DNA from 2 places in the Pseudoalteromonas sp. SG43-4 genome. Region 1 is predicted to be linked to the other one. Evidence: predicted binding sites of a transcription regulator. Region 1 holds the regulator's gene; the other holds the start of a gene.

What was found. The regulator MetJ, encoded in region 1, represses methionine synthesis genes. The targets are predictions, from matches to a motif close to TAGACGTCTAGACGTCTA.
Region 2: H5160_RS10620 (methylenetetrahydrofolate reductase) is a predicted target of MetJ. The motif match lies at 14,523-14,540, and genes of this name have one in related genera.

Annotation. Positions count from the first base shown of each region.
Region 1 covers NZ_JACJFB010000002.1:63,653-79,854, reverse strand. The annotation lists gene H5160_RS02385 (penicillin-binding protein 1A) at 1-2,004, shown strand, start outside; gene metL (bifunctional aspartate kinase/homoserine dehydrogenase II) at 2,069-4,414, opposite strand; gene metB (cystathionine gamma-synthase) at 4,584-5,831, opposite strand; gene metJ (met regulon transcriptional regulator MetJ) at 6,121-6,441, shown strand; gene H5160_RS02365 (malic enzyme-like NAD(P)-binding protein) at 6,506-7,747, opposite strand; gene rpmE (50S ribosomal protein L31) at 8,274-8,489, opposite strand; gene priA (primosomal protein N') at 8,720-10,906, shown strand; gene H5160_RS02350 (SPOR domain-containing protein) at 10,927-11,454, shown strand; gene hslV (ATP-dependent protease subunit HslV) at 11,534-12,052, shown strand; gene hslU (HslU--HslV peptidase ATPase subunit) at 12,064-13,392, shown strand; gene H5160_RS02335 (gamma-butyrobetaine hydroxylase-like domain-containing protein) at 13,456-13,830, shown strand; gene H5160_RS02330 (methyl-accepting chemotaxis protein) at 13,860-15,740, opposite strand; gene H5160_RS02325 (MJ1255/VC2487 family glycosyltransferase) at 15,850-16,202, opposite strand, start outside.
Region 2 covers NZ_JACJFB010000009.1:49,920-66,121, reverse strand. The annotation lists gene prfC (peptide chain release factor 3) at 1-305, opposite strand, end outside; gene H5160_RS10675 (multidrug transporter) at 598-801, opposite strand; gene H5160_RS10670 (ATP-binding protein) at 1,047-3,713, shown strand; gene rimI (ribosomal protein S18-alanine N-acetyltransferase) at 3,787-4,254, opposite strand; gene H5160_RS10660 (hypothetical protein) at 4,241-4,546, opposite strand; tRNA gene H5160_RS10655 (tRNA-Trp) at 4,611-4,687, opposite strand; gene guaA (glutamine-hydrolyzing GMP synthase) at 4,843-6,420, opposite strand; gene guaB (IMP dehydrogenase) at 6,523-7,992, opposite strand; gene xseA (exodeoxyribonuclease VII large subunit) at 8,394-9,725, shown strand; gene H5160_RS10635 (hypothetical protein) at 9,722-10,399, opposite strand; gene cysE (serine O-acetyltransferase) at 10,435-11,253, opposite strand; gene H5160_RS10625 (pitrilysin family protein) at 11,451-14,333, opposite strand; gene H5160_RS10620 (methylenetetrahydrofolate reductase) at 14,584-15,540, shown strand; gene H5160_RS10615 (sensor domain-containing diguanylate cyclase) at 15,819-16,202, opposite strand, start outside.

The DNA of each region.
Region 1 (16,202 bases):
CTTAATAAAATAGAATTAGGTAATCGCGCTTTTGGTATTGGTGCTGCAGCACAAGTTTATTACGGTAAGGAGTTAAAAGATTTAACACTTGCACAAATGGCGATGATTGCAGGTTTACCGAAGGCCCCTTCAGCTTTAAACCCAATTCGTAACCCAACGCGTGCAAAAGCACGCCGAAATGTTGTTTTAGGGCGTTTATTAACTGAAAATTATATTACTCAAGAAGAATATAACGAAGCAACGAGCCAACCTATCACCGCTTATTTTCATGGTGCTGAAATAAATTTATACGCCCCGTATATTTCTGAAATGGTGCGCGCTGAAATGGTCTCGCGTTATGGAATAGATAAAGCTTACAACTCAGGTTTTAAAATTTTCACCTCGGTAGAGTCTAAAGTTCAAAAAGCAGCGCAAAACGCACTTGTAAATAACTTACATAATTACGATATGCGCCATGGTTTTAGAGGACCAACAGATGCTTTATGGGACCCTGAAACACAACCTGCTTTAACTGAGCAACAAATACTCAGTAAATTACAAAGCGTAAATGAGTTGGGTACTTTGAAAGCAGCAGCCGTGCTTAGTGTTAATGATAAAACAGCGTCGGTATTACTTAAAAGTGGCGAGCGCACAACTCTTACTTGGGATAACTTAAAATGGGCGCGTAAATATATTACTCGTTACCGCCAAAGTTTTGCTCCAAAAGCAGCTACAGATATTTTAACGCCAGGAATGCAAATATGGGTGCGTAAAAATGAAGATGACAGCTACTTACTAAGCCAAATACCAGAAGCATCAAGTGCTATTGTGTCACTCGACCCACAAGATGGCAGAATTAAAGCTATTGTAGGTGGTTACAGCTTTGAACAAAGTCAATATAACCGAGCGGTACAAGCAAAGCGTCAAGTAGGTTCTAATATAAAACCTTTTATATATTCAGCAGCACTTGAAAAAGGTTACACGCTTGCGTCTATATTAAACGATGCTCCTATAAACCAATGGGATAAAAGCCAAGGCGTAGCATGGCGTCCCAAAAACAGTCCTGCTGTATATAATGGTCCGATAAGAATTCGCCGTGCTTTAGCACAATCTAAAAACGTTATTTCGGTGCGCTTACTACGCGGCGTTGGATTACAACGTACAGCTGATCATTTATTAAAGTTTGGCTTTAAAGATTCAGACATTAATCGCAGTGAATCACTAGCACTGGGTAGTGCTTCCATTACTCCACTTGAACTTGCTCGTGGCATGAGTGCATTTGCCAATGGTGGCCACTTAATTGAACCTTACTTTATTTCAGAAATTCAAGATGCTTACGGTAATGTATTGTTTAAAGCAAACCCTGCCCTTGCCTGTGACGAAGAGTCTTTACCAACACATAATGAATTCTCACTTCATAATAGTAGTGATGAAGTGGAGCCAACAAAAAAATGTGCACCGAGAATTATTTCTAAGCAGAATGCATTTTTAATTGCTGATGCAATGCACAGTGGTATTTGGGGCGGCGGTAGTTGGGCCCATAAAACGGGTTGGAGTGGTACAGGTTGGCGCGCACAAGCTTTAGAACGTCGTGATCTTTCGGGTAAAACAGGCACAACAAACGATTCTGTAGACACCTGGTTTAGTGGCTTTAACAGTAAAGTAATGACTTCTGTGTGGGTGGGCTTTGATAACCCAGGTAACGCTCTTGGCCGTTCTACGTACAATAACAACTTAGATAGCAGCCAAATATCTGGTGCTGAATCGGGGGCTAAAACAGCGCAGCCTGCATGGATTGAATTTATGAAAGCCGCACTTGAGGGAACACCTGAAGCGCCAATTGAGCCACCTGAGGGGCTTGTTTCGATTCGTATTGATTTAGCCACTGGTTTGCTAAGCCACAAAAATGACTACACCAGCCGCTTTGAATACTTCGAAAAAGGCACTGCACCGACAAAGTATGTGCTATCTCAGCCAAACGATATATTTGAAGAAGACACAAAAACCGAAGAAGAGCTATTTTAATAATATCTCTGTAATACAAAAAACGGCAGCTTATTTAAGCTGCCGTTTTAATTTAAATAATGGCTTATTTTAAGTTTTGAACAAGCCAATATAAGTCAGAGTGTACACCCGCAGCGGTTACTTCTTTCCCAGCCCCAGGCCCCTGAATCACAAGCGCGTTATCACTATACCATTTGCTATTAATTACAAAAATATTATCGCCAGGTGTAAGGTTTGCTAACACATCTCCATTGGTCACATACGTAATTCCTACTTTAGCGATAACTTCAGTTTTTGTTATATCTAATAGGCCTGTGTATCTCAGTACTGAGTTATTAGCTTTTGCTGTATCAGTATGCTCTTCAATGAACGCATCTAGCTGGGCTTTATTGTTTAGAAAGTCTTCCCAGCTTCCTAGCGCAAGATCGCCGGGCATTAATGCCGATAAGCTAATATCATCAAGCTCAAGCTCTATACCTAACTCTCGGGCTAAAATAAGTAACTTACGCTGCATATCTCGTCCAGATAAATCCTCGCGAGGGTCAGGCTCTGTGAACCCCATTTTCTGAGCTTCTAATACCAACTCAGAAAAAGCAGTGGTACCATCATACTTACTACATAACCACGAAAGTGTACCCGAGAACACGCCTTCAATACGCGTAATTTTATCACCACTATTTTGCAAATCAGCCAAAGCAAAATTGATAGGCAAGCCTGCACCTACACTTGTATTATATCGCCAATGTAAATTACGTTCGCCAAGGTTACTACGAAGTGCTTTATACCAAGAAGTAGGTGCTGTACCTGCATATTTGTTAGCACTAATTAAATGACAATCTCGGTCTACAAAATCTGTATATAAAAAGCTAAACTGCTCACTTGCAGTAATATCAATTAAAACTTTATGTTCGTAGTCAAGCTCGCTTATCGCATTAAGTAAATCCGCAGCTTCATAGCTATTCGCCTCATGCTGCCATTGAGTTTTCCATTGCGATATATTTATGCCACTTGCATTAAATAACATATGTTTAGAGCGAACCAGCGCTACCAATTTAATACTAAAGTCGTCTGATAAACGCTCAAATTGTGCCGATAACTGCTCAATAAAAGCATCGCCTACATTGCCAAGGCCCGCAACTATAACGGCTATTTCTTGGCCTTTATTGATTAGCTTATCGTGTAAGGCGCTTTGTATATCGCTATCTATAAATTGGTCTGTTAGTAATAAAGCATAACCATTATCTTGATGCACAAAACGCGGTTTTATAGTCTGCTCAGCTAATACTTCTAAAGCTTGCAGTTTTAATACGCTAACGTCTTGCTCAGGGGCAACAATTGCACAGCCATTTAAATTTGACTCACTAATATTAGCTCTACCAGCAAAGTAATTAATAACTTGATATGTTTGTGCAGCCGGTACTACTAAATACACTTCACCATTATGGTTAAAATGATGAAGGCTATGCTGAATAAGCTGACTAACGCTTGCGACCTCACCTTCACTTAATCCTTCAACCATTAACAAATCAACATTTTGCAGCGTGGTTATAAAACGCTTTTTCTTTGCTGAACCTTCTTTTACTATATCTGTTGGGCTTGCTTGCACATCAAAACTACTACGAACAGCTAGCTTAATATCGCTGTTTTTAAGTGGCGATAGTGTTTTTGCATGTAATACAGGGTTACCCAAACGAGCTAATAAATTAGCTTGTCCGCGACAAATTTTGCCGTACTTAATCGCCTTTTTTACCTTTCGAGGATCAGTGCTAAACACACCCTGTGTATCGGTCCAAATACATACCTGCTTAGCATCACAGTAATTTGCAAGTAGTGTTGCACTATAATCGCTACCGTTGCGTCCAAGTGTTACGGTCTCACCTTTCGTATCGGCGGCAATAAACCCAGTAACAACATTTATCTTATTAGGTAAAATTGACTGTCGACATTGCTGCGCATTTTGCGCATGCATTAATTCACCATCGTTTAAGGTAAAAAGACTACGGGCATCTTGAGCACACGCCTCAATATTTAGCTGCTGTAAATAAGTAGCGAGTAAACGTGCTGACCACAGTTCCCCGTGCGCAAGTAACGCAGCCTCTTTTAGCTGCTCAGCTTGAGCAAGTTCTGCAATATTACTAAGCTCGGTATTTAGTGTTCTAAGTGCGCAGCGCTTTAAATCAGCTTGTAATAACTGCTCAATTAAATCGCTTTGATGGTTATTTAACTGCAGTAAAATATCAGCGACAGCTTGCGTGTCTTGCAGCTGATAACTTTGCCACAACGACACAAGTGTATCTGTAGTTTTACCTGCAGCAGACACCACAACACAGTCGCCCGGCTGAGTATGCCCAATAATTATTTTAGCTACGCTTTGATAGCGCTCACTAGAGCTTAAGCTTGAACCACCAAATTTATGTACACAATTGACCATATTTATACCAATTCGCTTAATTAAGTTGTCTATTTTGAGGTAAGAAAACCGTATCGATAACAAGGCAAAAATTTCGTTATTTAGTTGTTCTATATTAGGAATTTTTAACGATGTTATCGTGCGGTTTAATCCCTCAAATTGATTAGGTATTATTGCGGATTGGTATTAATTACCAAAGCGCTGGACGGGCTGCACTTAATTTAACGTTTCCACCAGAAGTGCCAGCACCTTTGCCTACACGGCCAACATTTTTATTTTGCCCTGGTTTTACAAGTTCAAATACTCGTTCAAAGTCAGCTATTAAATCGTGTATATCTTCAATACCAACCGAAATACGAATAAGCGTATCGCCCACACCCGCTTCTAAACGTGCCTTTGCCTCCATACCTGCGTGCGTCATAGTTGCAGGGTGACAAATTAAGCTCTCTACGCCACCTAGTGACTCAGCTAAACTAAACGTTTTAAGGCTAGTTAAAAATGCTGCCGCGTCGTTTATATCGCCTTTAATATCAAAACTAACCATGCCACCAAAGCCAAGTTGTTGTGCTTTAGCAAGTTCATGTTGAGGATGCGACTCAAGTCCAGGATAGTAAACTTGGCTTACAAAATTGGAACTTTCAAGGTACTCAGCTATTGCTAGCGCATTTTCTTGGTGCTGCCTTAAGCGCACATTTAAAGTACGTAGACCACGAAGCGTTAAATAACTATCAAAAGGGGCGCCCGTAATACCAATATTATTTGCCCACCAAGCAAGCTCATCACCAAGCTCTTGTGTTGCAGCAATAACAGCGCCGCCCACTACATCTGAGTGCCCGTTAATATATTTAGTAGTTGAATGCACCACAATATCTACACCAAACTTAATAGGGTTTTGTAAGGCAGGAGACAAAAACGTGTTATCTGCGGCAACCAATGCACCGCATTGCTTAGCAACATCGGTAACCGCTTTAATATCGGTTAAACGAAGTACTGGGTTACTTGGAGTCTCTATCCAAATAAGCTTAGGTTTAATTGCTAAAATTTGTTGAAGGCTTTCTTCTTTTGTTAAATCTAATACTTCAAGCTTCAATAGTCCGCGTTTTTGTAACGATGTAAATAAACGATAGCTTCCACCATAACAATCATGTGGAATTACTAACGTGTCGTCACTGTTAAGTAGCTGAGTAGCTAAATGCACGGCAGCCATACCAGTGGCCGTAATTATGCCACGAGCGCCACCTTCAAGCTTAGCAAGCGTCTCTGCTAAAATATCACGATTAGGGTTACCACTGCGGCCATAATCATACTCACGCTTAGTATCAAAGTCGGCAAACGAATAAGTCGTTGATAAATAAATTGGCGGCACCACTGCACCATGATGTTTATCAGCATCAACGCCGTTACGTACAGCAATGGTCGCTTTGTTTTTTTCGCTCATATTCGTCACCTGATTAATTTGGATGTTTAGACGTCTAAAAGAGTAAGTTATCCGTTTTAATAAGTCAAAGGATTTTAAAGCTCTAGATGGCTAAAGTTAGGTAAGGCGTTTGCTAGTATCACATTTTAGCTCACAAAAGTGAGCTTATTTTTACATCCCAAATAGGCTTATTAAGATAGATCGGTATCTATTATTTGACTATCTTTTTTAAATCGATAGAATTTCACGCATATTTACACGCTTTTTATACCGTGTGAGAAATTAATAATCTGAGGCAACGATACATCTTATGGCTAAATGGAATGGTGAGTATATTCACCCATACGCAGAACACGGGAAAAAATCAGAGCAAGTTAAAAAGATCACCGTTTCGATCCCACTAAATGTATTAAAAGTTTTAACGGATGAGCGTACGCGTCGTCAAATCAACAACCTTCGCCATGCAACAAATAGTGAATTGCTATGTGAGGCGTTTTTGCATGCATTTACTGGTCAACCTTTACCAAATGACGATGACCTACGTAAAGACAACGCAGAAAAAGTACCAGAAGAAGTTAAAAAGATAATGCAAGAAATGGGTTTAGAAGTGCCTATTTTAAACGAAGAATAAATCATTACCTTTTTAATCAAAAAACCTCAGCATTGCTGAGGTTTTTTTGTTTAAGCGTTATATATTACGCCATATAGTTTTCAGGCAAGTCAATTTGCGCAACACCCGACTCTACCGCAGCAAGTGCTACAGCTTTAGCTATACGCGGTAGTAAACGCGGATCCATTGGTTTTGGAATAATATACTGCGCACCAAACTCTAGCTTATCTACGCCTGCGGCTTTTAAAACTTCTGCAGGTACAGGCTCTTTGGCAATACTACGAATAGCCTCAACTGCAGCAATTTTCATTTCATCGTTAATCGCGCTTGCACGTACATCAAGTGCACCACGGAAAATAAACGGAAAACATAAAACATTATTTACTTGGTTAGGGTAATCAGAGCGCCCTGTTGCCATAATTAAATCATTGCGTGCGCCGTGTGCAAGTGCAGGATCGATCTCTGGATCTGGGTTTGAACATGCAAACACGACCGGCTTTTCTGCCATTAGTTTTAAATCTTCGGCAGCTAACAAGTTAGGACCCGAAACACCAACAAACACATCAGCATCTGCAATTACATCTTGCAATGTGCGTTTATCGGTATTGTTAGCAAAAAGCTGTTTATATTCATTTAAATCATCGCGACGAGTATGAATAACACCTTTGCGGTCAAGCATATAAATGTGTTCACGCAGTGCACCACACTTAATTAACAGTTCCATACACGCAACTGCAGCAGCGCCTGCACCTAAACATACAATTATTGCATCTTCAATTGATTTACCTTGTACTTCTAGTGCATTTAACATGCCGGCAGCCGTAACAATGGCGGTGCCGTGTTGGTCGTCATGAAAAACAGGAATGCTACAACGCTCTATTAATGCTTTTTCAATTTCAAAACACTCTGGTGCTTTAATATCTTCAAGGTTAATACCACCGAATGTGTCAGCAATATTGGCAACCGTGTTAATAAAGTCTTCTGTTGTTTTGTGCTTTACTTCAATATCAATAGAATCAAGCCCTGCAAAACGTTTAAACAATAACGCCTTGCCTTCCATTACTGGTTTAGACGCTAAAGGACCTAAATTACCCAAGCCCAAAATTGCAGTACCATTAGTGATAACCGCAACCATGTTACCCTTACCGGTATATTTATATGCATTTGCAGGATCTGCGGCAATTTCACGTACAGGCTCAGCGACACCTGGGCTATAAGCTAGGGCTAAGTCTTGAACTGTTTCAGCTGGTTTTGTTAGCTCAATGCTAATTTTACCAGGTACGGGATGTGAGTGATAATGTAGTGCTTGTTCACGAAAGTCAGACATAACGCGATGGTATCCTGCAATTTAAGTTAAAGTGAGAGGTGGAGTCTTGGGGTACGATACCCTTATTATTTTTAAATTCCAAGCAATATCAGGTCTATCCTGTTATATGCTATATCCTTTAATTTTAAGAGGTTTTTCAGTAACTTTGCAGGATTATATAAACATTTGATAAATAAAAATTCACCAAAAAAGTAAGTTTTGAGGTGCGTTTATGTCTATTAAAATATTAAAAAAATGTATGTTTAACGCATCATCATAAACTTAAAATAACAGCCTACTACACTACTTTAAAAACAGATAAGCCCACGTTAGCTACTTTTATCAACCTAGTTAAAATTTGTACTATTTAAAATATAGAGAATATCTATCAATTTGTCTGCAAAGGTTTATGCATACTCAGAATAAGAATAGGAAATAGTTATGCAAGGTGTGATGTAGCTCGAGCAAGCTAAATAAGATAAGAAGTGGTAAATTTTAGACACAAAAAAAGCACCCTAAGGTGCTTTTTTTAACTAAACAGCAATAATTACTTCTTGCTGCTAAGTGCACCGAAGCGCTTGTTGAAGCGATCAACACGGCCGCCAGTGTCTAAAATCTTTTGCTTACCAGTGTAAAACGGGTGACACGCAGAACATACGTCTAAGTGAATGTCTTTACAAAGAGTTGAGCTAGTTTCGAATTTGTTTCCGCATGAACATGTTGCAGAAATTACTTCGTACTTAGGGTGAATACCTTCTTTCATAGGAACCTCTAGTTAAGGCCGCATCGCTCTCCAAACCCGAAGTCTGGCACCATACGTCGTTAAAACAAATTTGTTGGTGGCGGATTTTATCCAACAACCTTCCCCTGCACAAGTATTTATTTATCTTTTCGCTAAAAAAGTGAACAATCTCTTTCTCAAGTACTATTGCTAGTAGGTTTTTAGCGGTATTTTTAGTACATTACAGCATTAATTTTACGGGTTGAGTTGTTATGAGTTTTGTTGAAGTTGCTATTAAAGTCCCGCTTCCACGCACCTTTGATTATAAAATAGAAGAGCAGCTCAGTGGCTTATCAACACCCATACTACCGGGCATGCGGGTTTTAGTACCTTTTGGTAATCAAAAAAAAGTAGCTGTTGTTCTGGGTATTAAAAACAGTACCGACGTCCCTTTAGATAAAATTAAGAATATTATAGAGGTAATAGACGACATCCCTATTTTAAGTGCCCAACATTTAGAACTCCTTAGCTTTACTGCCCGCTATTATTGCTACCCCTTAGGCGAAACTATTCACATAGCGCTACCGAGTGTACTTCGCCAAGGTGAATCGCCAGATAAAACCAGTATTAATATGGTTGCCCTGACAGAAAAAGGTGCAAAAGTACCGTCATTAAAAGCTAAAACACAGCTCAATTTATTAAAGCAGTTATCGCAATCGGGGAAATCATCGTTAACCGAATTAAAAGCTCTTGGCTTTAGTAAAAAAACAATCGATAGCCTAATAGATAAAGAACTCATAACACAAACTATTGAGCACGATAACCAATGGCAAAGTGTTGCTCCAACTGTCGGTAATAAACCAGTACTTAATAAAGAACAAGCGGTTGCCTGTACGGCAATAAATCAAAGTAGTGGATTTAGCAGCTTTTTATTAGAAGGCGTAACTGGCAGTGGTAAAACAGAAGTGTATTTACAGTGCCTAGAAGAAGTACTCAAACGTGGTGAGCAAGCATTAGTATTAGTGCCAGAAATAGGCTTAACGCCACAAACTGTAAACCGTTTTCGTCGCCGCTTTCCTGATACACCCATTATGCTTTGGCATTCAGCCCTTACCGACAACGAGCGATTGCAAACATGGCGTTTTTGCGAAAAAGGCAGTTGTGCAATAGTTATAGGCACACGTTCGAGTATTTTTCTGCCATTTTTAAAACTCGGTATGATAGTTGTCGATGAAGAGCACGATTCATCATTTAAGCAACAAGATACCCTTCGTTACCATGCTCGTGATTTGGCCGCATACAGAGCTTTTCAGCATAAAATACCACTTATATTAGGCAGTGCTACACCCGCACTTGAAACACTTCACAAAGCAATTAATAACAAATATCAGCTACTAAGTTTAACCGAGCGCGCGCAAACTGCGACAGATAACCAATTTAAGTTACTCGATATGAAAGGCCAACCCGACCAAGCAGGTATTGCACATGCAAGCCTTGCAACTATGCGCCAACACTTAAATCGCGGTAAACAGGTTATGGTTTTTTTAAATCGCCGAGGTTTTTCACCCACTCTTATTTGCCATGAATGTGGCTGGCTAAGTGAATGTAAACGCTGCAGTACCAGCGCCACATTTCATAAAGCGATTGGGCAAATGATTTGTCATCACTGTGGCGATCAATACCCTGTTCCTCACCAATGTCCTGATTGTGGAAGTACGCAAATATTTCCAAATGGCAAAGGTACAGAGCAAATTGAAGAGTTTTTATCGACCGAGTTTCCAGATACACCCGTTACTCGCATAGACCGCGATTCAACTCGCCGTAAAGGCAGCCTTGAAAAAGCACTAGATGAAATAAACCTAGGCGGTGCACGCATTTTAGTTGGCACACAAATGCTTGCCAAAGGCCATCACTTTGCAGATGTAAGCCTTGTTATAATTTTAGACGTAGATAGCGGTTTATACTCATGCGACTTTAGGGCGACAGAGCATTTAGCACAGTTAGTTACTCAGGTCGCGGGGCGAGCTGGGCGTTCAGGGGAACCTGGCCAAGTATTATTACAAACACACTTTCCAGAACACCCACTTTTACAAGACTTAGTTAATAATGGTTACCAAGACTTTGCTCGCTTTGCACTGAGTGAACGCGATGATGCAGACTTACCACCCATTACAAATATGGCTATTGTCCGTGCACAAGGACACAGCATTAAGCTAGTCGTCGATTTTTTGACGGATTTGGTTCCTGTGAATGGGGTATCTGGTATACAATTGCTCGGTCCGATCCCTGCTCCACTTGAAAAAGTCGCAGGTATGTATCGTTTTCAATTACATATTCAAGCGCAAGATCGCCGCATATTACATCAGTACCTTGCGCAAATGGTTGATTATTTAAGTTCAAGTAAACTTGCACAAAAAGTACGCTGGAGCTTAGACGTAGACCCTATAGACATGATTTAGGTTAAGGCCAAAATAACACCATGGCACAGCACGATTACATTAACAAAAAGCCTGCAGGCAGAAACAGTAAAAAAAACGCACCCGCTAAAAAACCATTTCCTATTCTTTTAGCTGTCATAGCCATCTTACTCGTCGGTGGTTTTGCTTATACATTATGGTTTATAAAAAGTAATGCAGATCCAAAACTTGTCGAAAAACAAGCAAACCCCACTGCGCCCGCAAAAGTAGAAGTGGTTATTCCACGCACACCAGAGTTTATTAAAGAAATTAGAAACCACGAGATTCAAGTTGAAGTGAAAGAACTTGAGCAAAAAGGTCCTTACGTTATGCAGTGTGGTTCGTTTAAAACCCACGCACAAGCGGAATCGCTAAAAGCTAAAATAGCATTTGCAGGCCTCATTTCTGAAATAAAACAGGCTGAAGGCAGCAATGGTACTTGGTATAAAGTGCGCTTAGGCCCATATAAAACCAAACGCCAAGCCGAAAGTGATAAAAACAAACTTAAACGTGTAAAAATAGTCGGCTGCGGAATTTGGGGCTGGACTTGAAAATAAACCATTCACCCATATAACCTCTTCATAATCGTTTTTTACGAGTTGCCTCTGCAGCTCGATGATGAGGAATAACATGACTACTATCGTAAGTGTACGCCGTGGCGACAAGGTTGTAATTGGCGGCGATGGCCAAGTGTCTCTTGGTAATACCGTAATGAAGGGCAACGCCCGTAAAGTTCGACGTCTTTATAATGGCAAAGTAATCGCTGGTTTTGCCGGCGGTACTGCTGATGCCTTCACTCTTTTCGAACGCTTTGAAAGCAAATTAGAAATGCACCAAGGAAACCTGACTAAAGCCGCAGTAGAAATGGCTAAAGATTGGCGCAGCGACCGTGCACTTCGAAAACTCGAAGCTCTGCTCGCTGTTGCAGACGAAACAGCCTCTTTAATTATTACCGGTAATGGCGATGTGGTTCAACCTGAAAACGACCTAATTGCAATTGGCAGTGGTGGTAACTTTGCACAATCAGCTGCAACCGCCCTTTTAGAAAATACAGATTTAAGCGCTCGTGAAATAGTAGAGAAAAGCTTAACTATTGCAGGCAACATCTGCGTATTTACTAATAACTTCCAAACAATCGAAGAATTATAATAGGAACTATCATGTCTGATATGACCCCAAGAGAAATTGTTCACGAGCTAGATCAGCACATTATAGGTCAGGCTAAAGCAAAAAAAGCAGTGGCTATCGCACTTCGTAACCGCTGGCGCCGCATGCAACTCAAAGAAGATTTACGCAGCGAAGTAACACCAAAAAACATTTTAATGATTGGTCCAACCGGTGTAGGTAAAACAGAAATTGCCCGCCGATTAGCAAAACTTGCTAACGCACCCTTTATTAAAGTAGAAGCGACTAAGTTCACTGAAGTTGGCTATGTTGGTAAAGAAGTTGAGACTATCATCCGCGATTTAGTCGATGTATCAATTAAAATGACTCGCGAACAGCAGACTAAGAAATTTAAACATCGCGCCGAAGAAGCAGCAGAAGAGCGCATTTTAGATGCCCTTTTACCACCAGCGAAAGATCAATACGGCGAAACGCAGCGTGATGATAACTCATCAACTCGCCAAACGTTCCGTAAAAAGCTACGTGAAGGTCAGCTAGATGATAAAGAAATTGAAATCGATTTAGCACAAGCACAACCAAACGTAGAAATTATGGCGCCTCCTGGTATGGAAGATATGACCAACCAGCTACAAAGCATGTTTCAAAACATGGGCGGCGATAAGCGCACTAAGCGTAAACTAAAAATCAAAGAAGCCTTCAAACTATTAACGGAAGAAGAAGCCGCTAAATTAGTAAATCCTGAAGAGCTAAAAGAGCAAGCTATTTTTGCAGTAGAGCAAAACGGTATTGTGTTTATTGATGAAATAGACAAAATTTGTAAGCGCGGCGATTCTTCAGGTCCAGATGTGAGCCGAGAAGGTGTTCAGCGCGACTTACTACCGCTAATTGAAGGTTCAACTGTAAATACTAAGCACGGAATGGTTAAAACAGACCATATGCTGTTTATTGCCTCTGGTGCGTTTCAGATGGCAAAGCCATCAGATATGATCCCAGAGCTACAGGGCCGCTTACCGATTCGAGTAGAACTTGAAGCACTTACTGCAGATGACTTTAAACGCATCCTTACAGAGCCTCATGCATCGCTTACCGAGCAACAACGAGAGCTGCTTAAAACTGAGCAGGTATCGATTGAGTTTAGCGACGATGCAATTGAGCGTATTGCCAAAGCAGCTTGGCAAGTTAACGAGAAAACCGAAAACATCGGTGCTCGTCGTCTACACACTGTAATGGAAAGATTGATGGAAGAAATTTCATACGATGCTTCTGAAAAAGCAGGCTCGTCATTAGTAATCGACGCCGCTTACGTTGAAAAACACTTAGGTGCACTTGTTGAAGATGAAGACTTAAGCCGCTTTATTCTATAAAACGAATATAAACGTTATACTAAAAGCCTCCAGATTGGGGGCTTTTTTAATGGGATATATTAAATGAAACACGTAACAAAAGTGCATTACCACAGTGTAAGTAAAAATCTAGATGTTTACTTTGATGATGACAGTAAAGCTGTATTTGGCTGTGAGTTTTTACGTGTACACTCCCCTTCAGCTGAAGTGCAGGGCCATGGCTCTGGCCCAATGAAGCTAGTACTTAATAAGCAAGCTGTAGGAATAAAAAGTATTGTACCTGTTGGGCATTACGCACTTCGTTTAGATTTTGACGATGGCCATAACAGCGGACTATTTAGCTGGCGCTACTTTGAAAAACTACAACAGCAACAAGATATATTGTGGAGTGAATATTTAGCGCGGGTAACTGAACACGAAAAAAGTAAAGATAGCGTGCCTATAAAATTTGTTCCTTAAACTTTATAGGCCCGTTCTATTAAGCGTTATTAAACCTTAAATTTATCAATTGCAGTGAACAGAACGCGAGCCTGCTCAGAGACCTCTTCACTTGTTTGCGCATTGTTAGCGGCATGTTCAGTTGCGTCTTGTGCAATATCGCGAATTCTTACTACATTTTTATTAACCTCTGATGCCACTTGGCTTTGCTCATCAATAGCAACCGCTATTTGAGAGCTCATTTCCATTATTGTTTGTACATCTTCAGTAATTGCGCCTAATAGCTCACCTGCTTTAATTGCTTGCGAGGCACTTTCATCACCTTGAGAGCGACATTTGTGCATAATACTCACCACTTCTTGAGTACGCTGCTGTAAGGTACTTATAATACCTTCAATCTCACTTGTAGACTCTTGAGTACGCTTTGCTAATGAACGAACCTCATCTGCAACAACAGCAAAACCACGACCATACTCACCAGCACGGGCCGCTTCTATTGCCGCATTAAGTGCAAGTAAATTTGTTTGATCTGCAATCCCTCGAATTACATCAAGCACTGAACCAATTGTTTCACCATCTTTTTCAAGTTGCGACACTACATTTGATGCATTCCCCAGCGAATCAGATAGGGCCCTAATGTGCTTAACGGTAGAATCTACTTCACTACGCCCTTGTTGTGCACTTAAATTTGTTGACTCTGCTTTTTTCGCAGCCGCCTCAGTATTATGTGAAATATCCTGAATCGTCGCCTGCATTTCGGTGGCTGCCGTTGCAACCATGTCGGCTTCATGTAGTTGCTCTTGCATACCAGAGCTTGTTGCTGCGGTACTTTGTGATAAATGCTCTGTTGCTACATTAAGCGTGTTTAAAGCACCATTAACTTCGTTAATTAAGTTCTTAAAATCGCCTATTAAGCTATTAAAGTCGACCGTCATGGTGGTAATTTCGTCTTTACCAGTTTGCTCTATCATCACGCTCAAATCATTATTACGACGAATATCGTTAATGGTGTGATAAACCCGCTCAATAGGTACAATAATGGAGTGGCTTGTAAAATAAACGAGTGCTAATACAATCACACCTGCAATCACAAATACCAAAATAGCTAAAAATTGAGCCTGCTCTACACTTTGCTCTACTTGTAACTTAGTGTCTTTAACGATTTTAGAAACAATGGCGTCGCTTTTATCTACACTGTCACGCATTACTCCAAGTGCGCCTGACTCAAGATCTAGCCCTAGCTTAGTTTGCGCCTGCACAAGTGTTTGAAATTCGCTTTGGTATATATCAATCAAAGGATTAATTTGTGCTTTATAGTCGCTTGGCAGCTGTGCTGCAGCTACCTGCTGCTTAAATGTATTAATTCCCTCATTAAAACGCCCTAGGTACTTAATATCAAATCTCAGCATGAAATCTTTTTCTGAGCGTCTTAGTTGCAGCATTGACGACAGCAGCTGGTAATTTTGCTGCTCTTTTAATAGTTGCTCAACTTCATGAACCGAGCTTCTAAGCTTGCCATATAACCCGTCGGTCGGGGTTAAACCAATCTCTTTTTGAAGCTTAACAACAGTTTCAAAATCATTATTATAGCTATTTATTAGTTGCTCAAAGCGCTGGACCTGCTCCTGTGCGATACTTTGGTTAGCCATTAACTGTTGTAACTTTTTTACTTTATCACTTAACTGCTCAAAATCCGTTTCAAATGCAGTTAACGCGTCTTCTTGTTTATAAAACAAAAAGTTTTTTTCATGTTTACGCAATGCTAATGCATGTACGTTGAGCTCTTCTGCTAATTGAATAGTCTTGTTTAAGCTCAAGGTTGTACGTGATTCAAAAATAATCACGCATAAAAGGACCACCATTGCTAAACCAACAACGACTGCGTTTAGTTGTAAACGTCGTTTAATTGTTAAGTTTTGTAAAAAATTCATCGCTAACGCCTTTTTTAAATATGCATTTGTATTATAGCTAATAGATCAACAGCGACTAATTAATTTAACTTTTTATTATTGGTAATTCTAAACAGTTTAAATGTGATGGCTATAAGGCGACACTATCCCACAAACCTTTATGTAACGATTGTGTGTTATTCCATTGTTGTTTAACCAACCAATCAATTAAAGGCGCGGGATCGCTGGGGTAATTTATTTGCTTGTTTTGCGGCGCGCTATTCCAATCATCAAGGGCTTGTGGGTTTAAATAGTTCATAACATGCGCCATGCCCATGGCAAATAAAGTTTGTGCATTTGCTGCTTGCTCAAACTGACCATCTAAAGGCTTTAATAGTAACTTTTTACCTAACTTAAGCGCTTCACTGGCAAGCTCAAATCCCGCATTACCAATAACGCCACTTGTGTTTGCTAAGTCGTTTAAAAAGCCAGAACGTGAAGGGG
Region 2 (16,202 bases), on a different contig from region 1:
GTACGGTACGTATCTTCAGAGAAATCTTCGTGTCCTGGCGTATCAAGTAAATTAACAAGTGCGTCGTTATATGGAAATTGCATTACAGACGTAGTAACTGATATACCACGCTCTTTTTCCATTTCCATCCAGTCAGATTTAGCATGCTGGTTAGAGCCGCGACCTTTTACAGTACCAGCTCTTTGAATAGCTTGTCCGAATAACAATACTTTTTCGGTAATCGTTGTTTTACCAGCATCCGGGTGAGAGATGATAGCAAAGGTCCTTCGCTTGCTGATTTCATTGATAATAGTCTGGTCTGCCATTGATAAATTCTTTTAGTTTATATGCGGGGTTGAATGCATTTTAATAAGCGTCTGCGAGTAAACCCGTTATGTTGATCGTAATTAACTACTATTCTCGCTGATTTTCACGTTGCAAACAGCTGATAATAAAGCGTCAATAGTTGATTTTTTAATAATGGCAATTGTAACAGGAGTCGGTATAAAAGTGTGCTATCTACTTAAAAATATCTTAGCTTTAAAATAAATGTGTACAGCGAGCGATATTTAAACGACCTACAATTTGCTCGTAGATCGTTTAAATAAAAATGAGTAGTTACTTAACAACATCAATAGTAGGTACAACCGACATTCCAACACGTAGTTGACTAAGTAAAGGCTGCTTAGCATCTAAACTAATCTTTACCGGTAGGCGCTGCGCTATTTTAGTAAAGTTGCCTGTCGCATTATGCGCATCAATAGTGGAGTAACTTACACCACTTGCTGGACTTAGACTGTCAACGTGTCCTTTTAATGTCACGCTTGGCAATGCATCAACTTTAATTAGTAACTTTAAAAGATGTAAAACTATGTAAGTTTTTTAAACAGCGAATTAATATTATATCCATGTAACTTGTTAAATTTAAATAACTTAAACATAAAAAAAAGAGCTAAAGATCATGCAACTAATGATTGTAATTTAGCCACCAAGACCGCTATAAGCTTGTGTAATCAGGTCGTAACGCATATTATTGGCAGATTGCATGGAGGATAAGTCGTTTGGTCATGAAAACCAGTAAGTTAAGTATAAGATTATTATGGTATATAACACCTCTTGTTATTCTGCCACTGCTATTTTTAGGTGGCTTTACGCTCACCAATGTCACTAATTCAACACAAAAACAAGCTGATTTAATAATGAGCCGTTTTGTTGAGCAACAACAGCAAAAAATATTCAACTATATCGACTCTTTTCACTCTACTGCAAAACTACTCTCAAATTCGCCAGTACTTAGTGACTTTTTAGCAAACGATATTAGCGCCAACGGTAATTACACCCGAAAACTTGGCGCGCTTATGGATGTATTTGCCAGTTACAGCGAAGCTTATCCAGATATAATTAGCATTAATTTAGTTTCAGCAAGTGGGAAAAGTGATGCCTACTACTCTAATAACCTAACAACAGCGCCTAAAAGCTATCCATTTTTTAATCGAGTATTGCAAAGTAATTTAAGTACACAGCAATTTATGATTCAAAAGGACGATGGCACCACGAGCTTATATTTCATTCAACGAATTGACAGCGTTGATTACTACTTGAAACGTCCACAGCAGCTTGGTTTTATTGTAATACATATAGAGCCTTCAATACTCAACTCCAGTATTTTAGAAGCGCCATATAACAACACACTTAATTTAATGTTGACCAAAGACGGGAAAATTTTATTTAGCTCCGACTACAACATGCGCGGCCAATACATAAGCGAATATGAACTTAACCAAGTACATGATCTTGCCGATATAGGCATGCTTTCTACCATTGAACTCTCAAGCATAGATAAAATAGAGCGAATGATTTTTGCCGTACAAATGCCCGGTGGATATTATTACGTTTCAACCATTCCCAAAGGTGTGCTTTATCAATCTGGTAAAGCCATAAGCCTAATAACAGGCTTAATTGTTATTATTTCGATAATCACCCTGCCAATATTAATTTTTATAGTGGTACGTAATTTATTACTTAACCCAATTGAATTATTAGGTGCTGCAAGCCACCGTGTTGGTGATGGCGATTTGTCGGTGCACTTACCAGCTCATACAAATGACGAAGTGGGTGTTTTGTTTAACGACTTTAACCACATGGTTAATCAAATTAGACACTACCAGCAGCAGCTTGAAGAATATAAACACCACCTTGAAGATAAAGTAGAAAGTCGTACTAAAGCACTTGAAGCCATGAACAGCCAACTAGAGCTTGCAATTGGCCAAGCCGAGCAAGCTAATCAGCTTAAAAGTCGTTTTTTAGCTAATATGAGTCACGAAATACGAACGCCACTTACGGCTATTATGGGCTTTACAGAGCAATTACTCCACAACGACAAAGTAGCCAACGACAAACAACATCTAAGCACTATTTTACGTAATTCAAAACACTTACTAGAGTTAATAAATAATATACTCGACTTATCTAAAATTGAAGCTGAAAAGCTAGCTGTCGATTTGTCTGCGTTAAACGTAGTGCAGCTTGTGCATGACATTGAATCAATTATTCAACCACTGGCACAAGAAAAACAATTAACCCTTAATATTGATTACCAACTGCCGCTACCTCGCACCATTTATAGTGATGTGACCCGCTTAAAACAAATACTTATAAATATTGCAAATAACGCTGTTAAATTTACCGAAAATGGCAGTGTGTCTATTTGCGTGCATTATTTACAAGCAAGTCAAAAGCTAGAATTTGTAATTAAAGATACCGGCATTGGTATGTCTGAGCATCAAATAGAGCGTGTGTTTAAACCGTTTGAGCAAGCCGATGCCACAACCACACGTCGTTTTGGTGGTACAGGCCTTGGGTTGTGTATTTCTAAAAATTTAGCACTGTTACTTGGTGGCGATGTAACGCTTGAAAGTGAAGTTGGCGTTGGTAGCCGCTTTACAATTAGGGTGTCGTGTCAGTTATCTGATGATCAACCAATGCTTGAGTTTTTAACGCAAGAAAGCCAGTTAATACCAGAGAAAGACCCTCTCTTATCGTTTGCGACCAATAACTTTGAGGCTAATATTTTAGTCGCTGAGGATAACCCTGATAACCAACTATTAATTAAATTATTACTGCAAACTTGGGGCCTTGAACCCGATATTGCTAGTAATGGCGCCCAAGCTGTAGAAATGGCACTCGTTAATGACTATCAGCTTATTATAATGGATATGCAAATGCCTGTAATGGGCGGATTAGAAGCGACTAAAATGCTTCGTCATGCAGCATACGATGGCCCCATTATTGCCCTTACTGCTAATGTAATGAACCACGATATAGGCACTTACCTAGAAGCTGGCTGCAACAAAGCACTCGCTAAACCCATTGATAAAGATGCTCTGGAAAATGTACTCGTAAGCTACCTACATCTTGAAAAGGATAATCAAAATAAGTGGGACAGCTTATTAAAAAGCGAAAAGTTTCAGCAAATTACTGATAACTATTTAGCCAACTTACCTACTTATTTAGAAGAAGTTAAAACTCTGCAACATTGTAATGACTGGGAAGCATTAAGAAGTATAGCGCACAGTATTAAAGGTAGTTCTGGGTGCTTTAATTTTGATGAAATTTATCACAGCGCTGCGGCACTTGAAGAAAATTTAAAAAGTAACAATAAAGTGCCAAGAGACGAGCTAGTAAATAAATTAATAGCAGCCATTGAGCAAGCAATTAGTGGCAAAGTAACCTAAAAGAAAACTTACAAAATAGTACAAGTTCGGTGCGTTAGTGCTCTATGCTTAAAACGCTAACCACCGACTTTAATTATGAAAAGTTTAAACCTAATGCCATGCCCATTAAAATAGCGTCTTCAAAGCCATTTTTGGCCGGATTATCACTTGGATAGTAGTTTTTACGCACTGACATCTCTGTAAAGCCAGCGTTCTCGTATAGCGCAATAGCCCGCGTATTAGATTCGCGTACTTCTAAAAAGAGGTTTTCAGCATTTTGCTGTTCACCATATTCAATAAACTGGGCTAACAACTGCCTTGCAATACCCTTACCCTGGTGGCTTGGTATTACACAAATATCCATAAGCGTAAAATCAGGCCCTGCTTTTTCACCAATATAAAAACCAATCATGCTCATCTCATCAAATGCGGCAACATTAAAATAGCGCCCACCTATACATGAACTCATTGTATTTAAAGTCCACGGATGGCTATGACATGCTGTTTCGATGGCCATTAATTGAGGTATTGCAGTTTCATCTACTGATTTAAAGTTTATCAAGGTGTTCACTCATTAAAGCCCATAAAGCACGCTTCTCAGAGGCGTTAAGCTGTGGGGTTGGCAATGTAAGCTGATTGTCGTTTAATTGCATCTCACTACCCTGTACAACGCTATTTACAATAATAGCCCCTGCACTGAGCTTAATGTCTGCAAATAGTTGCTCATTTATCGTTAAAGAACTAGCTGTCGTGCTTTGCGATAAAGTATCTGCTTGGTCATTTGCTTGAGAACAATAATGCTGATTGAGTTCAAGATTTTCTATATCAAAAATAGCTGCGTAACGTGGATGCATAACAACTCAGTAGATTAGACATTTGAACAATATAAGAAGTAATAAAAACGATGTAAAGAAGAAATGGCAGGGGCGGAGAGATTCGAACTCCCAACCATCGGTTTTGGAGACCGCTGTTCTACCAATTGGAACTACGCCCCTGCAATGACGACGAATTATAGAGAAGTTTCGCCAAAGGTAAAGAGAAAAATCACTCTTTTAGTTCAACTGCTTTTTAAATAAACAAAACGGCGAATTAGCATGCTAATTCGCCGTTTTTTAATCACTTAAAATTAGTTAATTAAAACTAAAATTAATTATTCCCATTCGATAGTTGCAGGTGGTTTACCTGAAATATCGTAAACAACACGAGAAATACCATCAATTTCGTTAATGATACGGTTTGAAACCACACCTAAAAACTCATATGGTAAATGTGACCAGCGTGCTGTCATAAAGTCGATTGTTTCCACACAACGAAGTGATACAACCCAATCGTACTTACGTGCATCGCCCATAACCCCTACCGATTTAACTGGTAAGAATACAGTAAACGCTTGGCTTACTTTATGGTAAAGCTCAGCTTTGTGTAGCTCTTCGATGAAAATCGCATCTGCGCGGCGTAATAAATCACAGTACTCTTTTTTGATTTCGCCAAGTACACGTACACCTAAACCTGGTCCAGGGAAAGGATGACGGTAAAGCATGTCGTACGGTAAACCAAGCTCTAGACCAATTTTACGTACTTCATCTTTGAATAATTCACGCAATGGCTCAACAAGGCCCATTTTCATGTCATCTGGTAATCCGCCCACATTGTGGTGAGATTTAATAACATGCGCTTTACCTGTGGCAGATGCCGCAGATTCAATAACGTCAGGATAAATTGTACCTTGTGCTAACCATTTCGCATTTTTAAGCTTTTTGGCTTGCTCATCAAATACATTAATAAACGTGTGACCAATGGCTTTACGTTTATCTTCTGGGTCTGACTTACCAGCTAAATCATTTAAAAACTGCTCTTCAGCTTCAACTTTAACAATGTTTAAGCCAAATTTATTACCAAACATGTCCATAACTTGCTGACCTTCGTTTAAACGAAGTAAACCATTATCAACAAATACACATGTTAGCTTTGCGCCAATTGCACGGTGAATAAGCATAGCCACAACTGATGAATCAACACCACCAGATAGACCTAAAATGACTTCGTCATCACCTACAGTTTCTTTAATACGCTCAATAGCATCATCGATGATTTTTGCAGGAGTCCATAATTTTTCACAGCCACAAATATCAATAGCGAAACGCTCAAGCAAACGTAACCCTTGATGAGTATGCGTTACTTCTGGGTGAAATTGTACGCCGTAAAAACGCTTTTCTTCGTTAGACATTGCAGCATGTGGACAAGTAGATGTTTTAGCTGTTGTTGTAAAATCAGCTGGAATGTCCATTACTTTATCGCCATGACTCATCCATACGTCAAGTATGCCGTTGCCGCCATCAGTAATATGGTCTTCAATTGCATCAAATAATGCACAGCTGCCTACTTTTTCAACTTGTGCGTAGCCAAACTCTTTTTTATCAGAGCTGTGTACACTTCCACCAAGTTGAGCTGCCATTGTTTGCATACCGTAGCAAATACCTAGCACAGGCACGCCTGCATTAAATACATACTCAGGAGCGCGCGGGCTGTTTTCAAGTGTTGTTGATTCTGGACCACCAGAAAGAATAATACCTTGTGGGTTGAACTCGCGGATTTGCTCTTCAGTCACATCCCATGCCCAAAGTTCACAGTAAACACCAATTTCACGCACACGACGGGCGATTAATTGAGTGTATTGTGAACCAAAGTCTAAAATGAGAATTCGTGAATCGTGAATATCTTTGCTCATGGAGTATCTCGTAAAGTCTGATGCTAAATGCCGTTTGTTAATGTAAACGACTAAAAAGAGGGCTTGCAAAGCAAGCCCAGTATATTAAATTAATTACGCTGCTTAACCTAAGCGGTAATTTGGTGCTTCTTTAGTGATTTGCACATCATGAACATGCGACTCACCCATACCTGCTGAAGTAACACGTACAAATTGTGGTTTTGTATTTAGCTCTTCAATTGTTGCACAACCCGTTAAGCCCATAGCACTACGTAAGCCACCTACTTGCTGATGAATAATCGTTGCAATAGGACCTTTGTAAGCTACGCGACCTTCAATACCTTCAGGTACTAACTTGTCTGCTTCGTTTGATTTTTGGAAGTAACGATCTGATGAACCTTCTTTTTGATCCATCGCGCCCAATGAGCCCATACCACGGTAAGATTTGTAATAACGGCCTTGGTATAACTCAACTTCACCTGGTGCTTCTTCTGTACCAGCAAGAAGAGAACCCACCATTACACACGATGCACCAGCAACAAGTGCTTTGACAATATCACCAGAAAAACGAATGCCACCATCAGCAATAACAGGAATGTCGCGACCTTTTAAGCCTTCAACAGCATCTGAAATAGCGGTAATTTGTGGAACGCCACAACCGGTAACAATACGTGTAGTACAGATAGAACCAGGGCCGATACCTACTTTAACTGCATCCGCTCCGGCATCAGCTAGTGCAATCGCACCTTCAGCCGTTGCAATGTTACCTGCAATAATTTGTAAGTCTGGGTACTCTTTGCGAGTTTTAGTAACACGGTCAATAACGCCTTGAGAGTGACCATGCGATGTATCGATAAGTAAAACATCAATACCCGCTTCTACTAATGCAGCAATACGCTCATCAGTACCTGCGCCAACACTTACAGCAGCACCTACACGTAAACGACCTTGGTCATCTTTACATGCGTCAGGTTTGTCTTGGGCTTTTTGGTAATCTTTTACTGTGATCATGCCTTTGAGTTTAAATTCATCATCAACAACAAGGATTTTTTCAATGCGGTGTTCGTGCATTAAGCCTAAAATTTCTTCGCGTGCTGCGCCCTCTTTAACGGTAACAAGCTTTTCTTTTTTGGTCATAACGGTAGAAACAGGCTGTTCAAGCTTAGTTTCAAAACGCATATCACGACTAGTAACAATGCCTACAAGCACATTATTGCTGTCGGTAACCGGAAAACCTGAAAAACCTTTTTCGTGCGAAAGCTCAATTGCATCTGCAATTGTTAAATCGGCAGTAACCGTTACAGGGTATGAAACAATACCTGCTTCGTAGGTTTTAACTTTACGTACGTTTTTCGCTTGTTCTTCAATAGTCATGTTTTTATGAATAAAACCAAGACCACCTTCTTGCGCAAGGGCAATAGCTAAACGAGCTTCTGTAACAGTATCCATAGATGCTGAAATAAGCGGCAAGTTAAGTTTGATACCACGCGTTAAGCGAGTTGAAATATTTGCCGTGTGTGGCAAAACAGTAGAATGACCAGGTACTAAAAGTACGTCATCAAAGGTAAGAGCTTCTTTAGCGATTCTAAGCATTTTGGCAACTTCTCACATGTGGATCTAAGATAAGGAATTGCGGCCAAATTTTAACAGCGTTGTTGGCATGAGTAAATAATATTTCGCAAATATTTATGATAATATAGGGTCTATTAGCCTTTCAAGGTTAAATTTGCAGCAGTTTGTTAGGTATTTAGGCAAGGCAGAGCCTATGCAGTTTGGTTATTCCCCATAAATAGGCGATAACGTAGCATCAATTCCAAACAAGCGCTGCCCAAAGGGTTCAGCCTAGGGGCGATTAACTCTTTGTTACTCGGTTTTTACTTAGCCCACTAGGTTACAAACCTCGCGCCGCGATTAAATCGCCCCTAGTTTGAACAAATTTTAATCTACAAAGGTCAATAGACCCTTGCTTTATAAATAGTTTTAGGTTGTTTTTTATGTTTTCGAAGCCTTCGCAGGCGGTTTACACCGTTTCACGCCTTAATAGAGAAATTCGCACAATCCTTGAGCAAGGTTTTGCATCTTTAGTGCTCACGGGCGAAATTTCTAACTTTATTACCCCTGCATCTGGACATTGGTACTTTTCGTTAAAAGACGATAAAGCACAAATTAAAGCCGCTATGTGGCGTGGGAATAATCGCAACCAAAGCTATCGCCCTGCAAATGGCGCGCAAGTTACAGTAAAAGCGCGTGTATCACTTTATGAACCTCGCGGTGACTACCAGCTTATTCTTGAGCATATGGAACCGGCCGGCGAAGGTCAGCTAAAACAAGAATTCGATGCACTTAAAATGCGTTTGGCCGCCGAAGGATTATTTAGCTCTGCGTATAAAAAACCACTTCCGCAAAACATTAATCGTATTGGTGTTATTACCTCTGCAACCGGCGCTGCTATAAAAGATATTTTAACGGTACTTAAACGCCGTGCGCCGCAGCTAGAGGTAATCATTTACCCTGCTATGGTACAAGGCAAAGAAGCACACCTACATTTAATTAATCAAATTGAATTAGCTAATGCTCGTGATGAAGTTGACGTACTTATTTTAGGACGAGGCGGCGGATCACTTGAAGATTTATGGTGTTTTAATCACGAACAGCTCGCACGAGCTATTTTTGAAAGTGAATTACCGATAGTAAGTGCAGTAGGCCATGAAATAGATACAACCATTAGCGATTACGTTGCTGATGTTCGTGCAGCCACTCCATCAGCCGCAGCTGAGCTTGTAAGCCCAAATACGCAAGAGTTACACAACAAAGTAACACAATTAGTTAATCGTTTATCTAACGCGTTTAAGCACGGTATTGCAGATAAACGCGCATTAGCAACGCAGTTACAACACCGCCTTAATTTGTGTCATCCGCGTAATCAGCTTAGTCAAAAATCACAACGTTTGGATGAGCTAAGCATTGCGCTGCAACAAGCTATGCGTAATCGTTTATACCAACAAGAACGCACACTCAATAACTTAACGCCGCGTTTGATGCGCCAATCACCTGATAAAAAACTCGCTTCAGCAAGCCATCAACTCTCGCAATTACAAGCTAGGCTAAACCAAGCTATACAGCATCAGTTACAACAAGCGAATAATAGCTTAGCACTGCAAGCAAGCAGGTTAGATTCAGTAAGTCCGCTTAATGTTTTAGCGCGCGGTTATAGCATCACTAAAACACAGCAAGGAAAAGTAGTTAAATCTGTGGGGCAAATTAAAACAGGCGATGTTTTAGTTACAGAGTTAGTCGATGGCTCTATAGAATCACAAATTATTTAAAGCTCTGTACTTATCAACATTTTAAGTTCGCTATCGCTCGATGTGGAGGTAGTGCTTTTAAATTGTTGCCAAAACTCTTGTTCCATCAACTTATCGTTTAGCTCTCGCCATTGAGCATTACCAAATGTGTCGTTATCAATGGGGGCGGCAAGTTCAAATTCACATACTGTTTTTTTACATTTTGCACTAACAACGTCAGGAATAATTGATAAATCAGCTGTTAATAAAAAATCTTGTAATGCCATTTCAGTACGATAAGCCCATTCTTCATCGCGCGTTTGATTTTCAAATTTATCACGTAAAATCTGCTCAAAATCTGAAGGGCCCCTCATTTTCTTTAAAACACTTTTGAGCGCCGCTTTCTGTTCGGCGAGTTGCTGCTTAAGCTGAGTTACTTGCTCTTCTAAAGGTAGTTCATCAAGCATTTGGGTTTCTGAATTGGTTGTAGGCGAGACTTCAGCGGGCTCTATACTAGCGACTTGCTCAGGTGCTGAACCTGTATTACTCAATACCTCATTACTTTGTTGTTCAGTATGAAGCTTTTTCTGTTTTTCATAACTTGGCTGCGACTTAACAGATTCCGGATAACTTGAAGCTGCATTAAAGTAGCTCCAAGTTAAACCTACACCCGCAATAAACCCAATCCCTAGAGCCAATAAACTATTCTTGTTCATGTTAACTCCTTTTAAGTTTTATTATTTTTAATTACTTATAACATTGCACTCGTGTGCGATTCGTTTTCAGGCTCAGGATTTGCTAAAAAATTTTGGTTCATACTTTGCGCCGGACACTCACAATCCGGTCGACCAATAATTTTAGCGGGTACGCCAACAGCGGTTGTGTGTGGTGGAACATTGCTAAGTACAACTGAGCCCGCACCAATTCGTGCGCCCTCACCTACTTCAATATTACCAAGTACTTTAGCGCCGGCGCCAATTAATACGCCTGCTCTAATTTTGGGATGACGATCGCCCTGCTCATTGCCCGTACCGCCAAGCGTTACAGATTGCAAAATTGATACGTTATCTTCAATTACCGCTGTTTCACCAATAACAATACCGGTTGCGTGGTCAAACATAATGCCTTTACCCACTTTACATGCTGGGTGAATATCGACCCCAAACACTTCAGAGTTACGGCTTTGAATAAAGCGCGCTAGCTCTTTGCGGTTTTGTTGCCACAAGCAATTAGCCAAACGGTGCGCCTGAATAGCATGAAAACCTTTTAGATTTAATATAACCGTAAGATAGGTTTCTGATGCAGGGTCGCGGTCTTTTACCGCTTTAATATCCTCAGCAACAAAAGATAGCATACGGTCACATTTTACAAATGCTTGGTCAAACAGCTCTCGGATAGTGAATGCAGATACCACCGCATCAGCCAACTTATTAGCAACAATAAAGCTCAATGCCGAACCTAAACAATCATGATTTAAAACACATGAATAAACATGACTTGCTAATAATGGTTCACGTTTTACTACATCGTTAGCTTCGTCGCGAAGCTGTTGCCAAATTGCATGACGCATAATACTGCACTGCCTTAAGTTGATATAAAATAGCCTTTTCCCAAGTCTAACGGATTTAACCACTAAGGTGTTAATCCCTTAGTTATTTGTTCTGGTTATTAGGTATAACTGTTTATTAAGTTTCATTATTAAATAATAAAAATGCCTCGATGCTTATAGCACCGAGGCATTATTTTAACGCTTAAAAAACACTTAAATTATTGAAATACTTTATCGACTTTCATCACTTCAATATTTTTTGCAGGAATTGCTAATTTATAATCAGCAATCACTTTATCTTCAGCCACTAATTCAGCAGGTTTATTAGTGTTATAAATCATTGGTGATGTTTGCTGCGATGCTAAACGTTTTTGCATATCAGCGCCGTCACCAGTAATAAATACATAGTGAACATTGTCTGTTTGTAAGTTTTCTTTAATAACGCGATTAACATCAGCAAGCGTTAGCGTTTTAAGTTTATTAGTTACGTAACTTACAAAGTTATCAGTGTTGTAAAATTCGCTATCAAGCGCGTAACCTAATTGGCGATTTTGACTTGCAACCATTTGCGGCACAAAGTTAATTAAAAAGTTACGCGTAGCTTCAAAATCACCTTCGCTCATACCATTTTTAATTAGCTTATCTAGCTCAAACAAGGCGGTACGTGTTGCAAAGTGCGCATCGTTATTAGAGCGAAGTGGGCGTAACCACACTTGAAATATTTGCTCTGAGCGCCCTAGGTTTGCATCTGGCTTGGTTTGAAACATACCACGTGGAAAGTATTCAATGTATGCGTAATCGCCATAGTTCATGCCGCGAGTTTCACGAATGCGCTCATATAAAAAGCTGTTAGAACTACGGTGCTCACCAAAGTACGAACGCACAAGCCAAAGGGCTGTCCAGTCTTCGCTACTTCTTATTGTATCAATAGGAAAACCAAACGATACAGCAGTCGATTGTGCCGATTTTTCTACAATAGTTGCATGATGACCTTTAAGCACTGGCGCATCAGGAATACTTAAACGGCTTTGCTCACCTTTTGGTAGTGTTGCAAAATCGCTCATCATTTTAGCTTTAAAGTTTGCAGGCACAGCCCCAATTAAGCCAACCGTGAGTTTAGATTGCGTAAGCTCGCTGTTATAAAACGCTTTAACATCATCTAGCGTCAACGCTTCTAAATCCGAAATATCACCGTAGTTGTAACTTTCGTAAGGGTGATTGTTGTAAAGTGCACTGTATAGCACTTCTTTGCCTAGCTCTTCATCGTTAGATGCTTTTAAGCCTGATTTAATACCATCGATCATTTCTTTTTTAAGGCGTTTAAAGTCATCGTCTCTAAAGCCTGGGTTTAATAATTGATCGCTCACAAGTGAATACCACTGCGCTGCATTGTCTTTATGAATACGCCCTTGGAACGACAGCATTTCTTTATCTATTTGATAACCAAAGCTACCTGCAAGCGGATAAAGTGCTTTTTGAATATCTTTATAGCTTGTCGCCTCTGAGCCACCTTGTGCAAGCATTGCCGCAGTGAGCGCTGCAACACCTTTTTTGCCTTGAGGGTCGGCAGCCGCGCCGGTATTGAATAAAAAGTTAACATCGATTAACGGCGAGCTATTGGTTTTATCAAGTACTTTAAATGCAGGTGCCGCAGGTGCTTGTTCAAGCTTTGCAGTAAGCGCATTTAAATTAACTTCTTGCTCAAAACCTGGGGCTTTATCAAGTGCCGACATTGTTAATGTGGTACGTGCGTTATCAGTAAAGTATTTATTAGCAACGGCTTTAATATCTGCGCTGGTGATGTTATCTGCCGATTTATACAGCTGGTTTATAACCTCAGGATCGCGCTCAAAATGCATGTAGCTGGCAAGGGTTGATGCAATCGCTTGCGACGAATCTAAGCCATTAATAAAGCTGTATTTAAGATTCGATTTTAAATCACTTAGCTTTTGCTCATCAACAAGCTCAGTGCGTGCTTTTGCATAAGTTCGATTAATGGCATCGCGCGCAGTGGCTAAATCGCCTGCGTTTTCTACTTTAACAAATACGTGTAATAAACCCGGATCTTTAGTCTCTGGGTTATAGGTAAACATTTGGCTGGCAATTTGTTTGTCGACCACTAGCTCTTGATATAAATCTGAATTACTAGAAAAATAAAGCTGTGAGATTAAATCAAGCGCCGCTCTGTCTTTTTTAGCAGGCTCCCACGCAGCGCCTTTGTACGATACGAGTAACCAATGCCCTGGTAGCGCTTCATCTTGCTGGTGTAAATATTTTGGTGCTTGTTGAACAGGTTCAGCTTTAATGTCAGCAACATAGTTACCCTTTTTCCAGCTGCCCCAATGCTTTTTAACCATTGCCATTGTTGCTTGTGGGTCTACATCGCCCACGATGACAAGTGACACATACTCAGGCTTATAAAACTTAGCAAAAAATTCTTTACCATAGGCCATTTGATCAGGCATGGCTTCTATGTCTTTAAAAAAGCCCATAGTGGTGTGTTTATACGTGTGCTTATCAAACGCTTTTTCGCGTACAGCGCTTAATAATTTACGAATTGGGCTCGCGTTGTTTTTTAAGTACTCACCTTTTACTGTTTGCGCTTCTGTTCTAAATTGCTCTTCGGTGTAGGTTAAGTTTTGAAAAATATCAGCTTCAAGCTCAAGTACTTTATCAAGGTGCTGCTTTGAAAAGTTTAAATGGTAATTTGTGTAATCGTTTGTTGTATATGCGCGGTTATCAACACCTGAATTTTTTAATATGTCTGAGTACACATCTTCAGGGTATTTTTGTGAGCCTTTAAACATCATGTGTTCAAAAAAGTGAGCAAAGCCTGTTTTGCCCTCTTCAACTTCGTTACGCGATCCAACCGATACCGGAATTTGCAGCGACACTACATCAGGGTAATCGGTTTTAACAACCATGACACGTAAGCCGTTTTCTAGCTCTTCAATTAAGTAATCTTGTGAAAAAACACGGTCATCAGCTTTATTTACTTGTTCTTGTTGTGCTGTTGTTTGCGTGCTTTGGTTTTGTTGCATGGCGCAACCCGTTAAGGCCAGCGATACCGCTAAGCTGGTTGCTAATAATTTAAATTTCATTGTTGTCCCTTTTTAAATTGAGCAAATTTGTTGTCAGATTTAACTCTTTAATTATGCCCCAAAGCCAATAAATATAAGAGCCCCAAGGGAATTTATTATGTAAACAACTGTGTCAATTATAAATTATGGGAACAAGCACTATGAATAAACATCATGTTAATTGAAAAACTTTCATTAAATAAATCTATCTAGACGTCTAAATGGCTGCTATATTAAATCCATCAAAACAAACTTAGCTGGAATGAGGATTATGGCTTTATCACTAAAAGAGAAGATAGTGGACACCAATCAAGGTGTTTATCTTATTGGTACTACCCCGCCTAAAATTGGCACCGATAAAGCGCAATTAAAAACCATTGCAGAAAAGCTATTAGGTCGCTTACACGAAATTGAATACGACGGCGTGATAATTTACGACATTCAAGACGAAAGCAGCCGAACTAACCAAGACCGCCCATTTGCGTTTAAACAAACCGTTGATCCGCGTGAATACAGCCATTTACTTCGTAATTTATCTGCACAAGATGTGATTACTTATAAAAGTGTGGCGCAGCGTGGCATAGGCGAATTTAAAGATTGGCTAAGTGAAACTAAAAACGACTACGATTTACAAAATGTTGTTTTAGTAGGTAGCCCATCATCGATAGGCGATATAAAGCTAAGCCTGCCAGATGCTTATAAAGCATTGGCTGAGCAATCAGATGATTTCTTTTTAGGTGGCGTTACGATTGCTGAACGCCATTCAAGTAAACGAAATGAGCACGAACGATTAATAGAAAAAACAGCACAAGGTTGTCAGTTTTTTATATCGCAAGCTGTTTACGATGCACAAGCGACTATAGAGCTAATCACTAGCTACGCACGTACATGTAAAGCGCAGGGTATTACACCACAACGTATTATATTAACGTTTACCCCGTGCGGCGGCGAAAAAACCTTAGAGTTTATGCAATGGTTGGGTATCTCAGTGCCAGAGGCAACAAAATGGCGCATGCTTGATGCAGACAATACATTAAGCGAATCAGTACGTATTTGCCGCGAAAACCTCGACTTAATACTTAAAAGCTGTGCGCATTTAGATGTACCGCTGGGCTTAAATATTGAAAGCTTAACAAACCGTAAAGAAGAAATTGATGCATCAATTAACTTATACCGTTTATTAAAAGCTATTATGGAATTAAACCTTGCTGAAAAGCTAATAGCTTAAAGGCTAGGTAAGAGCTAATTAACACCCTTCTTGGCAAGCCTCATGGCTTGCTTTTTTATGTCCGTACTTTGAAAAATAAATTAAGAAGTACAAGTAAAAATTTGCAGCTTAAGCTATTCATTGAAGCTATTTTTGAAGCTATTTTTGGTTATTACTCTCAAGCCTTTTTAAGGCAAACCCCATAGAGGAGCACATAACACCAAAAATAAAACCTATCGCAGAAAAAACCAGCCAAGTTTTTGTGGCATGAGTCATGAGTCATGACGAACTTACTTTTATTATTGTGCTTTTTTAGCGAGTCTATACGCTTGTTTATTTTTATACATTGCGTGGTCTGCATCATTTAATAGCGCTTCAAAGGGCTGCTTTTGTTTATTAGTAAAACTATAACCAATGCTGAGCGATAAATCGCAAACACCTTCTTTTAGTAAAGCATTTGTATACTCAGAGGATATTTTATCCATAATGTAGTTAATTTTGCTTTTATCGCTTAATTGCATTACTGCAACAAACTCATCACCACCTAAACGCCCTACTATATCGGCATCTCTTAAATGCGTTTTTAGCGTATCAGCCAAAATAATTAAGGCTTTGTCACCTACTTCATGACCAAAGGTGTCGTTTAATTTTTTAAAGTCGTTTATATCTATAAACAAGCAACA